One region of the Solwaraspora sp. WMMD937 genome, then DNA from elsewhere that is predicted to be linked to it. Evidence: riboswitches for the same ligand, from Rfam matches in the RefSeq annotation. Region 1 holds a riboswitch; the other holds the start of a gene.

Region 1 (4,897 bases):
GTCGCGGCGGTGAACCGGGCCGGCTGGAACGGTGCCAGCGCCGGATCCGGGTCGCCCCCAGCCGCCAGGTCTGCGATCAGGTCGGCGGTCACCGGGGCCAGCACGATGCCGTGCCGGTGGTGCCCGGTCGCCACCAGCACTTCCCGGCCTGCGGTGCCGCCGGCCGAGTTGACGTCGGGCTGCTGGTGCCAGCCGAGCAGCGGCGCGTTGTCCGGGGTGCCGGGCCGGGCCGCCGCCTGTGCCTCGACCAGCTCGTACTCGGCGATCTCCGGCAGCAGGTCGGCGGCGGCGCGCAGCAACTCCAGCACCGCTCCGGCGGTGACGGTGGTGTCGACGCGCTCCTCGACGGTGGCGCCGACGACCACCTCACCGTCGGCGCGCGGCACCAGGTAGACGTGCCGGCCGTCGGCGTACCCCCGGATCACATGCCGGAACCCGACGGCGCCGGCGGGTGCCCGCAGCCGCAGAATCTGGCCTTTCACCGGGCGGACCGGCAGCCCGGTCAGCGCCGCCGATCCGCAGCCGGCGGCGACCACGACGACCCGCGCGTCCAGTGCGGAAAGATCGGTGACCGGCTGCGGGACGACGGTCACCCCGGCCCGGTCCAACGCGGTGTCCAACGCCGCGACCAGCCGACGCGGGTCGACCTGGTGGTCGTCGGGCATCAGCGCACCGCCGCGCACCCTCGGCGCCAACGCCGGTTCGCGCTCGCGCAGCGCCGTGGCGCGCAGCAGCGTGATCGGCAGGTCCAGACTCTGCTGGTACGCCCAGAGCCGCTCCGCCTCGCGCCGGTCGTCGCCGGTGAGCGTGACGACCAGCGTGCCGTCGGTGCGGTAGCCGATGTCCTGGCCGGTGACGGCGGTCAGCTCGGCGGCGAACGCCGGCCAGCGGGCCGCCGAGTCGACCAGCAGCCGGGTCAGCTCGGCCTCGCCGAAGTGCGACTCGGCGACCGGGGCGAGCATCCCGGCGGCCACCGAGGACGCCCCGGACCCGGGCGCCGGGTCGTAGAGCGCGGTACGCAGCCCGCGCTGGGCGCACCGCCAGGCGATGCTCATCCCGATCGGCCCGCCGCCGACCACCGCGACATCGGCCCGGCCGTTGGCGTTTCCGCTGCCTGTCACCGTCATGCCGGCGCTCCGTCGGCGGCGGCGGGCCGCTGCCGTACCGCGGTCAGCAGGTCAGCGGTGGCCCGGCCCGGATCGGCGGCTCCGGCGATCGCGCCGACCACCGCGACCCCGTGCGCCCCGGCGGCCAGCAGCTGCACAACCCGGTCCACAGTGACCCCGGCGATCGCGATCACCGGCACGTCGACCGTAGCGGCGACGGCGGCCAGCCCGGCCGGCCCGATCGGGTCGGGCAGACCGGTCTTCGTGCCGGTGGCGTAGCACGGCCCGACCCCCAGGTATGTCGCCCCGGCCGCGACCGCCGCCCGCCCGGTGGCCGGGTCGCGAGCGGTGGCGCCGAGGATCGCGGCCGGCCCGAGCACCCGACGGGCGGCGTCGACCGGCAGATCCAGGGCACCGACGTGCGCGCCGGCCGCACCGGTGGCGAGCGCGATGTGCAGCCGGTCGTTGACCAGGCAGGTCACCCGGTACGCGGTGCATTCGGCGACCGCGCGGACGGTCAACTCGTACGCGTCCCGGTCCGACATGTCGTCCTCGACGCGGACCTGCACGACCAGGTCGGCGGCGGCGTCGGCGGACCGCGCGGCCGCGAGCGCGGCCCGCAGTACGCCGAGCGGGTCGCACCCGGGTCGGGTGTCGGTGATCAGATGCAGTCGCCCAAGGGACGGCACGGCAACGCTCCTCCCTGCGCCGGCATTACCCGGATCAGGTTCGACGGTCGGAGGCCGCGTCAGCCTCCCTCTCAGCCCGGTGCACCGGGCTCCCGTGGGTTACTTGCCTGTTACCGTACGACGGTCTCGTCGATCCGCCAAGGGCCGATCCGAGGCAACCTTCGGTCGCTGCCCACCCCGCCGCTGTCGGCCGTGACCAGGCTCACCGCAGGCCGGCCAGACAGAATGATGCCGACCCCAGGTGCTGTCTCATTGGCGTAGGCGACTGCCAGTAGTCATGCTGCGCTCGGTAGCGCAGGAGGCCCTTCGGGGTTCCCGCAGCCGCCTTGGGGCCCGCTCACGCGGGCCCTTTGTGCGTCTGGCGTGCCGGGTTCCAACACCACGTGTGGTAGACCCGTGGTTGCACCCAGGACCACATGCGCTCGTTGGGTCCGGCCGCCCTACGCGATCCTCTGGTCGGCCGGACCCAGAAGCGTTAGCTGGTGAAGGTGCCAGCCCTCGCGGCGGCGACGAAACTCGACCAGCTTGCCGGGGCGACCACCAGCACCGGACCAGCCGGATCCTTCGAGTCCCGCACCCCGATCACGCCACCCAGCCCGTCCGCCACCTCGACACACTCGCCCTGGTTGTTCGACCGGCTGCTCTTCCGCCAGTTGGTGGAACCAAAGTCGATCATCGCCGTACTCCCTTACGGATCGGATCACGCCTCGGCGGTCGAAGTCACGAGGCGGCGTCGCGGCGGAACTCAACCGACCGCCAATCAACTCGTGAGGGTGCTGTTCTTCGTAGCGGCGACGAAGCGTGACCAGCTTGCCGGGGCGACCACCAGCACCGGACCAGCCGGATCCTTCGAGTCCCGCACCCCGACGACCCCACTCAGTCCGTCCGCCACCTCGACGCACTGACCCTGGTTGTTTGATCGGCTGCTCTTGCGCCAGCTAGCTCCGGAAAGATCGATCATGACTCGTACTCCTTCGCGGTCCGCCAGAAGAGGTCACGACTGGCCTGCTCGCTCAGCGCCCGGCCAGCGATGTCGGTGAAGGTCCAAGCGTACCGCTCAGCCTCATCCGGCCGATCGAGGAACAGGAGCTCCTGTCAGCTCCTCCACGTAGACAGTCGTCGGCTCGTTCCCTTCTGGAAAATCAAGAAGAGTGAACGAACCGTGCGCCATCAGGCCGGCGTGCAGCCCGGCGCTGAAGGGCAGCACCCGGATCGAGACATTCGGCTGCTCCCCGGCCTGAGCCAGCCGACGCAACTGTCCGGCCATGGTCTGACCGCTGCCAATCGGTCAACGCAGGATCGCTTCGTCGAGCACGATGTCGAACCTGGGCAGGTAGGGCTCCATTCGGGTCAGCAACCGCGCGCGACGCATCCGCATCTCGACCCTGCGCTCGATCTCCTCCGCCGGCACTTCGTACTGGTTCACGCTGAACACGGCAGTTGCGTACTCGCGGGTCTGCAGCACGCCGGAGACGAGCTCCGTATGGAATTCGCGGAGGTGGGCGGCGGCCTCCTCCAGACCGATGAACAGCTCGAACCAGGACGGGATGCTGGCGTAGTCGTGCCACCAGCCCTTCTCCTTGGTCTTCGGGGCCAGCGCCGCCAGCGCCTCGATGGTCTTCAGGTCCGCGCCGTACAACTCGCAGAGCAACACCACATCCTCGGCGCGGATCGGCACCTCACCGCGCTCCATCCGCAGCAGCTTGGTCGCCGACCACTCCAACTCCCGGGCCGCCGTGGTCTGCGGAACCCCGGCCAGCCGCTCCCGCAACCGACGCAGCTCCCGACCGAGCTGCCGCCGCGGCACCGACGAGTTCAACAATGCTGCGGGCACGTTGCCACCTCCTGATATGCCACTCACCGACGACAGAATGATCGACAGACGACGTTCGCTATCGAGTGGACATATCTCTACCACAACGCCACGACGCCATTGCTGAACCGCTAATTAATCAACGGCTGACGGCTAACCCGAAATCGACACGAAGCACCGCGATCCGCAGCCAGCCTCCACGCCACGCAATGCGGGTACCCGATCATCGGCGGAAGTCCAGCCGAGGGGACAAGATCATGTGAGGCTCAGATACCTTACGAGCGCGACGTAGGGTATCTGAGCCTCACATGATCTTGTGGATGCAGTTCCGGTCAGCTCAGCGAGCCGCCGGGGCCGGCGGGCTCCGGCAGGATCGACCGCAGTTCGGCGAGGTCGGCGGCGTCGGGCTGCCAGGTCCCGGCGGCGGCGTTCGCCCGTACCTGCTCGGGGGTGGTCGCCCCGGCGATCACCGACGCCACGGCCGGCTGCGCGGCCAGGCCGCCGATCGCGACCGCGAGCAGCGGCAGGTCCCGCTTCCCGGCGTACGCGTCGAGGGCCTCGATGACGTCCCACGGCGCCCCGGCCAGCCGGGCGGCGTACCGGCTGCTCTCGCCGGCCAGCCGGCTGCCCGGCGGCGGCGCCTCGCTCCGGCGGTACTTGCCGGTCAGCAGCCCGTCGGCGAGCGGGAAGTACGGCAGCAGCCCCAGCCCGAAGCGCTCGCAGGCCGGCACCACTTCCTGCTCCACCCGCCGGTCCAGCAGGTTGTACTCGTTCTGCGCACTGACGAACGGCGACAGCCCACCAGTACGCGCGGTCCACGCCGCATCGGCGATCTGCCAGCCGGCAAAGTTCGAGCAGCCCAGATAGCGGACCTTGCCGCCGCGTACCAGGTCGTCCAGGGCCTGCAGGGTCTCCTCGACCGGGGTGACCGGGTCCGGCTCGTGGAACTGATACAGGTCGATGTGGTCGGTGCCGAGTCGACGCAACGACGCCTCGACGGCCCGCATGATGTACCGCCGCGAGCCGCGTACCCCGTGGTCGACGCCGTTGCGCCCGGACATGTCCATGCCGAACTTGGTGGCCAGCACCACATCGTCACGGCGGCCGCGCAGCGCCGCCCCGAGCTGTTCCTCGGAACCACCCGAAGGCGTGCCGTAGATGTCGGCGGTGTCGAACAGGGTGATCCCGGCGTCGAGTGCGGCGTCAACCACCGCCCGGGTGCCGGCGGCGTCGAGCTTGCGGCCGAAGTTGTTGCAGCCGACCCCGACCGCCGACACCATCAGCCCCGA
Region 2 (4,897 bases), 2.6 Mb from region 1:
CCTGTTCCGCCTCCCAGATCAGCTTTGTCGCGGTCAATCTCGTGGAGGAGGGGAAACAACAGGCGACGTGCCGCCGTCGTCGCGGCGCACGGGCCGTGAAGGTGTTGCCATGTATGCATCAGTCATACCACTGTTGACCTGCGGCGCGGTCTGTCGGCAGCGCTCAGCCGATCACCGGGCGGAAGACCCCGGCGGCGACGCTGACCGCCAGCGACGCGCTGGCGGCGATCGCGGCACCGACGACCAGAGCGGCATCGGCCGCCCCGAACCGTTGCCGCCGGGCGCTGGTCCGGGGGATGCCCGCGTCGAACCCCCGGGCGTCCATCGCGGTGGCCAGCCGGGTGCCCCGGCGGATCGCCAGCACCAGCAGCCCGAAGGCGGTCGCCGCGAACAACCGGAGCTGGCGCACCGGGTTGCGGCCCGCGTCGATGCCCCGGGCCCGGCGGGCCATCGCCAGCAACTGCCACTCGGCGGCCAGCATCGGCACCAGCCGGAACGCGGCGAGCGCCCCGATCGCGAACCGGGGCGGGGCCTTGACGTTCTGCACCAGGGCGTCGGCCAGGTCGGTCGGGTCGGTGGTGGCGAAGACCAGCACCCCGGGCAGCGCCACGGCCAGCAGCCGCAACGCCAGTCCGAGCGCGGTGACCAGCACGCCGCTGGTGACCAGCACCGGGCCGGCGGCGAGCAGCACCGGGCCGGTCCGTTCGGCGGCGAACAGCGTCAGGGTGACCAGCACACCGGCGGCGCTCAGCAGCAGCGGTGCCGTCCGGCGCAGCAGGGCACGGTAGCCCAGCCCGAACAGCGGGACCACGGCCAGCTCGACGGCGATCGCGACGGCCGGCGCCACCGGGTCCAGGGTGGCCAGCAGCAGCACCGAGAAGACCAGTGCGGCGGCGAGCTTCGCCACCGGGTTGCGACGGGCCAACGCGCCGCCGGTCACAGGGTCAACCGCTGGTCGGTTCACAGGGTCAACCGTCGGTCGGCGAGGGCGGCGACGAGGTCGACGTCGTGGGTCACCGTCACGATCCCGTGCCCGGCGTCGCGCAGCTCGCCGAGCAGCGCGACCAGTTCGAGCCAGGTGCGCCGGTCCTGGCCGAACGTCGGCTCGTCGAGCACCAGCAGGCGGGGCGCGGTGGCCAGGGCGGTCGCCACACTCAGCCGCCGCGCCTCACCACCGGAGAGGGTGTACGGGTTGGCTGCCGCCAGCCGGTCCAGTCGCAGCCGGTGCAGCAGCTCGTCGACCACCGGCGCGACGGCAGCCTCCGGCAGCCCGCAGCGGCGCGGGCCGAGAGCCAGCTCGTCGGCCACCGTGGTGGCGACGAACTGGTGCTCCGGGTTCTGGAACACGTTGCCGATCCGGCGGACCAGCTCCGGTGCCCGCCACCGGTGCGGGGCCGGCCCCACCTGGCCGCCGGTCAACGCGGCGGTGGCCCGGACCGCTCCGTCGGTGGCCGCGACCAGCCCGCCGAGCAGCAGGGCCAGCGTGGTCTTGCCGGCGCCGTTGGGCCCCAGCACGGCCAGTGCCTCGCCGCCGCGTACCGGCACGTCGTCGGAGAGCGGGGCGAGCCGGGGCGCCAGCCCGACCCGGTCGGCGATCAGCAGCGGCTCACCAGCCGGGGCGGCGGAACCACCGCGCTGCGGCAGCGGCTGGTCCGGCACCCAGACACCGTCGGCGGCCAGTTGCCCGCCGTACCGGTCGAAGATCTCGTCCGGCTTGCCGTCGGCCCGCACGCCGCCCCCGGCGGACAGCACCACCACCCGGTCGACCAGCGGCAGCGCCTGCGCCACCCGGTGCTCGACGATCACCAGCGTGGTGTCCCGGTCCCCGTCGAGCGCCCCGGCGACGGCGTCGCGGACCAGGTCGGCGCCGGCCGGGTCCAGGTTCGCGGTCGGTTCGTCCAGCAGCAGCAGACCCGGCCGCAGGGAGAGCGCCCCGGCCAGGGCCAGCCGCTGCTGCTCGCCGCCGGACAGCGCGGCAGTCGGCCGGTCCCGGCCGTAGCGGAAACCGACCCGCGCCAGCGCGGCGTCCACCCGTGGCCAGATCTGCTCGGCCGGCACCCCCCGGTTCTCCAGCCCGAACGCCACGTCGTCGCCGCTGCGCGCCATCACCAGCTGGCTCTGCGGGTCCTGGAAGACGATGCCGACCCGCTCGCGGGCCTTGCGCGGGTCGAGCCCGTCGACGGTGACGGTGCCGGCCTGCTCGCCCGAGTCGGCCGGCAGCAACCCGGCGATCGCCGCCAGCAGCGTGCTCTTGCCGGCCCCCGACGGCCCGAGCAGCAGGACCCGTTCGCCGGCGTCGACGCTCAGGTCGACGTCGCGGACCGCCCAGGCCCGACGGCCGGCGTGCCGCCAGCCGAACCCGCGCAGCTCCAGCCGGCTCACGACCTGGTCAACCCCAGCTCGATCGCCACGGCCCCGGCCAGCTCCGGCCGGCTCATCCGGTGGTGCGGCCCCGGCGGGCTCACACCGTGGCGCGGTCGCGGCCGGCGGGGAACCGGTCGAGCACCCCGGTGCGGGCCAGTGCCCGGGTCAGCGCCACGCTGCCGGCACCGGCCAGCACGATCGCGCTGACCACGGTGACGATGAAGATCGGAATCCGGAAGCTGACCAGGTCGTACGGCGCGTAGTAGCGGATCTGGTCGAAGATCGCCGCGCCGAGCCCGGCGGCCGCACCGGCGGCCAGCGCCACCGGCAGCCGGAACGAGCGGTACGCCACCGCCAGGAAGACCAGTTCGGCACCGACCCCCTGGGCCAGCCCCTGCACGATCACCACGGCGCCCCACTGGCTGCCCAACGCGGCCGAGACGATCGCGGCGACCAGCTCGCAGAACAGTGCGGCCCCCGGTTTGCGGATCACCAGTGCGCCGAGCACGGCCGGCACCAGCCACACCCCGTACAGCACCGCCTGAGCGGGCGGGAAGAAGGTGAACGCGGCCTCGGTGGCGGTCCAGATCAACCCCCACAGCCAGAAGACCACCCCGAACGCGACCGCGATCACCGAGGCGACCACGATGTCGACGGTCCGCCAGCTACGGTCGGCGGGCAAAGATTGCTGCGGCATAGCTCGCTCCAACTCCCTGCGCTGGCATTACCCAGATCAGGTTCGAGGGTCTGCGGGACTCCCCGCACTCTCAGCGCTGTGTGCGCTCCCCTGTGGGACATCAGGTTGTGCCACCGACGCTAGCACCGGTGGCACCGCACCGACAGTGGGCGCGTCCCGGTGTGGTGGCCGGCACCCCTGCGCGGGTTATCGTGAACTGCCCGCCTTCACACCAGCGAGGGGACCAGCCCGCCGTGACCGCTGCCGATCGCACCGCGACGCGTCGGACGCGCCCAGGCGACGAGATCGACTGGGCCGCACCGGCCGACGACGACCTGCCCGGGTCCGGCGGTGCCGCTGGACCGCCCGGTGGCTCACGACCACCCCGACGCCGGCTGTTCGGTGACCGGGTCGGCTCGGTGGAGGTGCTCGCCTTCCTGCTGATCGGGCTGGTGATCTTCCGCGAGCCGTTGGCCAACCTGATCTCCGACCCCCGGCTGCAGACCTGGACCACGGTCTTCGTGTCGGTGATGGTCCAGGCGATGCCGTTCCTGGTCTTCGGGGTGGTGCTCTCCGCGGTGATCGCGGTCTTCGTGCCCCGGTCGTTCTGGGCGAAGGCGCTGCCGAAACACCCGGCGCTGGCGGTGCCGGTGGCCAGCGCCGCCGGGGTGGTACTGCCCGGCTGCGAGTGTGGTTCGGTGCCGATCGCCGGGTCGCTGATCCGGCGGGGCGTGGCGCCGGCCGCCGCGCTGGCGTTCCTGCTCGCCGCCCCGGCGATCAACCCGATCGTGCTGGTGGCCACGGCGGTCGCCTTTCCGAACAACCCGGAGATGGTCGTCGGCCGTGGCGTCGCCAGCCTGCTCGTCGCGGTCGTGATGGGTTGGCTGTGGCTGCGGCTGGGGCGCACCGACTGGATCCGCCTGCCGCACCGCCCCGACCTGGACGACCTGTCCCGAGCGCGGGCGTTCTGGGCGGCGGTCCGGCACGACATCATGCACGCCGGCGGTTTCCTGGTGATCGGCGCGATGGCCGCCGCCAGTATCAACGTGCTGGTGCCGGAGCGCTGGTTGCAGACCCTCGCCGACAACCCGGTGCTGTCCATCCTGGCGCTCGCCGCACTCGCCGTGCTGTTGTCGATCTGCTCCGAGGCGGACGCGTTCGTCGCGGCCTCGTTGTCGCAGTTCTCGCTCACGTCACGGCTGGTCTTCCTGGTCGTCGGCCCGATGGTCGACCTGAAACTTGTCTCGATGCAGGCCGGCACGTTCGGGCGCAGATTCGCGTACCGGTTCGCTCCGGCGACATTCCTGATCGCCATCGTGGTGGCGGTCGCGGTGGGGACGGTGCTGTTGTGAACAAACAGGCTCAAGGCGTGGTGCTGCTGCTGCTCGGCGGCGCGGTGGTCCGGGCCAGCGTCACCGACATGTACCTGCGGTACGTCAAGGAGGCGCTGCAGCCGTTCCTGATCGTCGCCGGTCTGCTGCTGATCGCCGCTGCGGTCATGACGCTCTGGCACGACCTGCGACGTCGGTCGACGCCGGCCCCTGCCGTCGGCGTACCCGCCGGGCACGGCCACGCCGTCGACGACGGGCCCGGCGGCACCGCCGACGACGGCCACGGCCACGCCCATCACGAGCCGAGGGTGGGCTGGCTGCTGATCCTGCCGGTGCTCGGGCTGCTGCTGGTCGCCCCGCCGGCGCTGGGTTCGTACGCCGTCGCGCAGGCCGGCACCGCGTTGAGCAGCGAGCAGGCGTCGTCGGACTATCCACCGTTGCCGGACGGCGATCCGGCCGAGATCAGCGTGCTCGACTACGCCTCCCGGGCGATCTTCGACGAGGGCCGGTCGCTGGACGGGCGCAA

What was found. Region 1 has a riboswitch for thiamine pyrophosphate ahead of O7621_RS08860 (thiamine phosphate synthase). Riboswitches for the same ligand answer to the same signal wherever they lie in the genome.
Region 2: linked by a shared signal. The riboswitch ahead of O7621_RS26665 (ECF transporter S component) and the one ahead of O7621_RS08860 (thiamine phosphate synthase) in region 1 are both predicted to bind thiamine pyrophosphate.

Annotation. Positions count from the first base shown of each region.
Region 1 covers NZ_CP120738.1:2,055,015-2,059,911, reverse strand. The annotation lists gene thiO (glycine oxidase ThiO) at 1-1,127, opposite strand, end outside; gene O7621_RS08860 (thiamine phosphate synthase) at 1,124-1,795, opposite strand; TPP riboswitch at 1,790-1,901, opposite strand; gene O7621_RS08855 (DUF397 domain-containing protein) at 2,271-2,471, opposite strand; gene O7621_RS08850 (DUF397 domain-containing protein) at 2,556-2,756, opposite strand; gene O7621_RS08845 (Scr1 family TA system antitoxin-like transcriptional regulator) at 2,859-3,080, opposite strand; gene O7621_RS08840 (Scr1 family TA system antitoxin-like transcriptional regulator) at 3,084-3,629, opposite strand; gene O7621_RS08835 (aldo/keto reductase) at 3,941-4,897, opposite strand, start outside.
Region 2 covers NZ_CP120738.1:6,040,949-6,045,845, reverse strand. The annotation lists gene O7621_RS26675 (energy-coupling factor transporter transmembrane component T) at 164-964, opposite strand; gene O7621_RS26670 (ABC transporter ATP-binding protein) at 961-2,382, opposite strand; gene O7621_RS26665 (ECF transporter S component) at 2,462-3,061, opposite strand; TPP riboswitch at 3,058-3,163, opposite strand; gene O7621_RS26660 (permease) at 3,436-4,392, shown strand; gene O7621_RS26655 (TIGR03943 family protein) at 4,389-4,897, shown strand, end outside.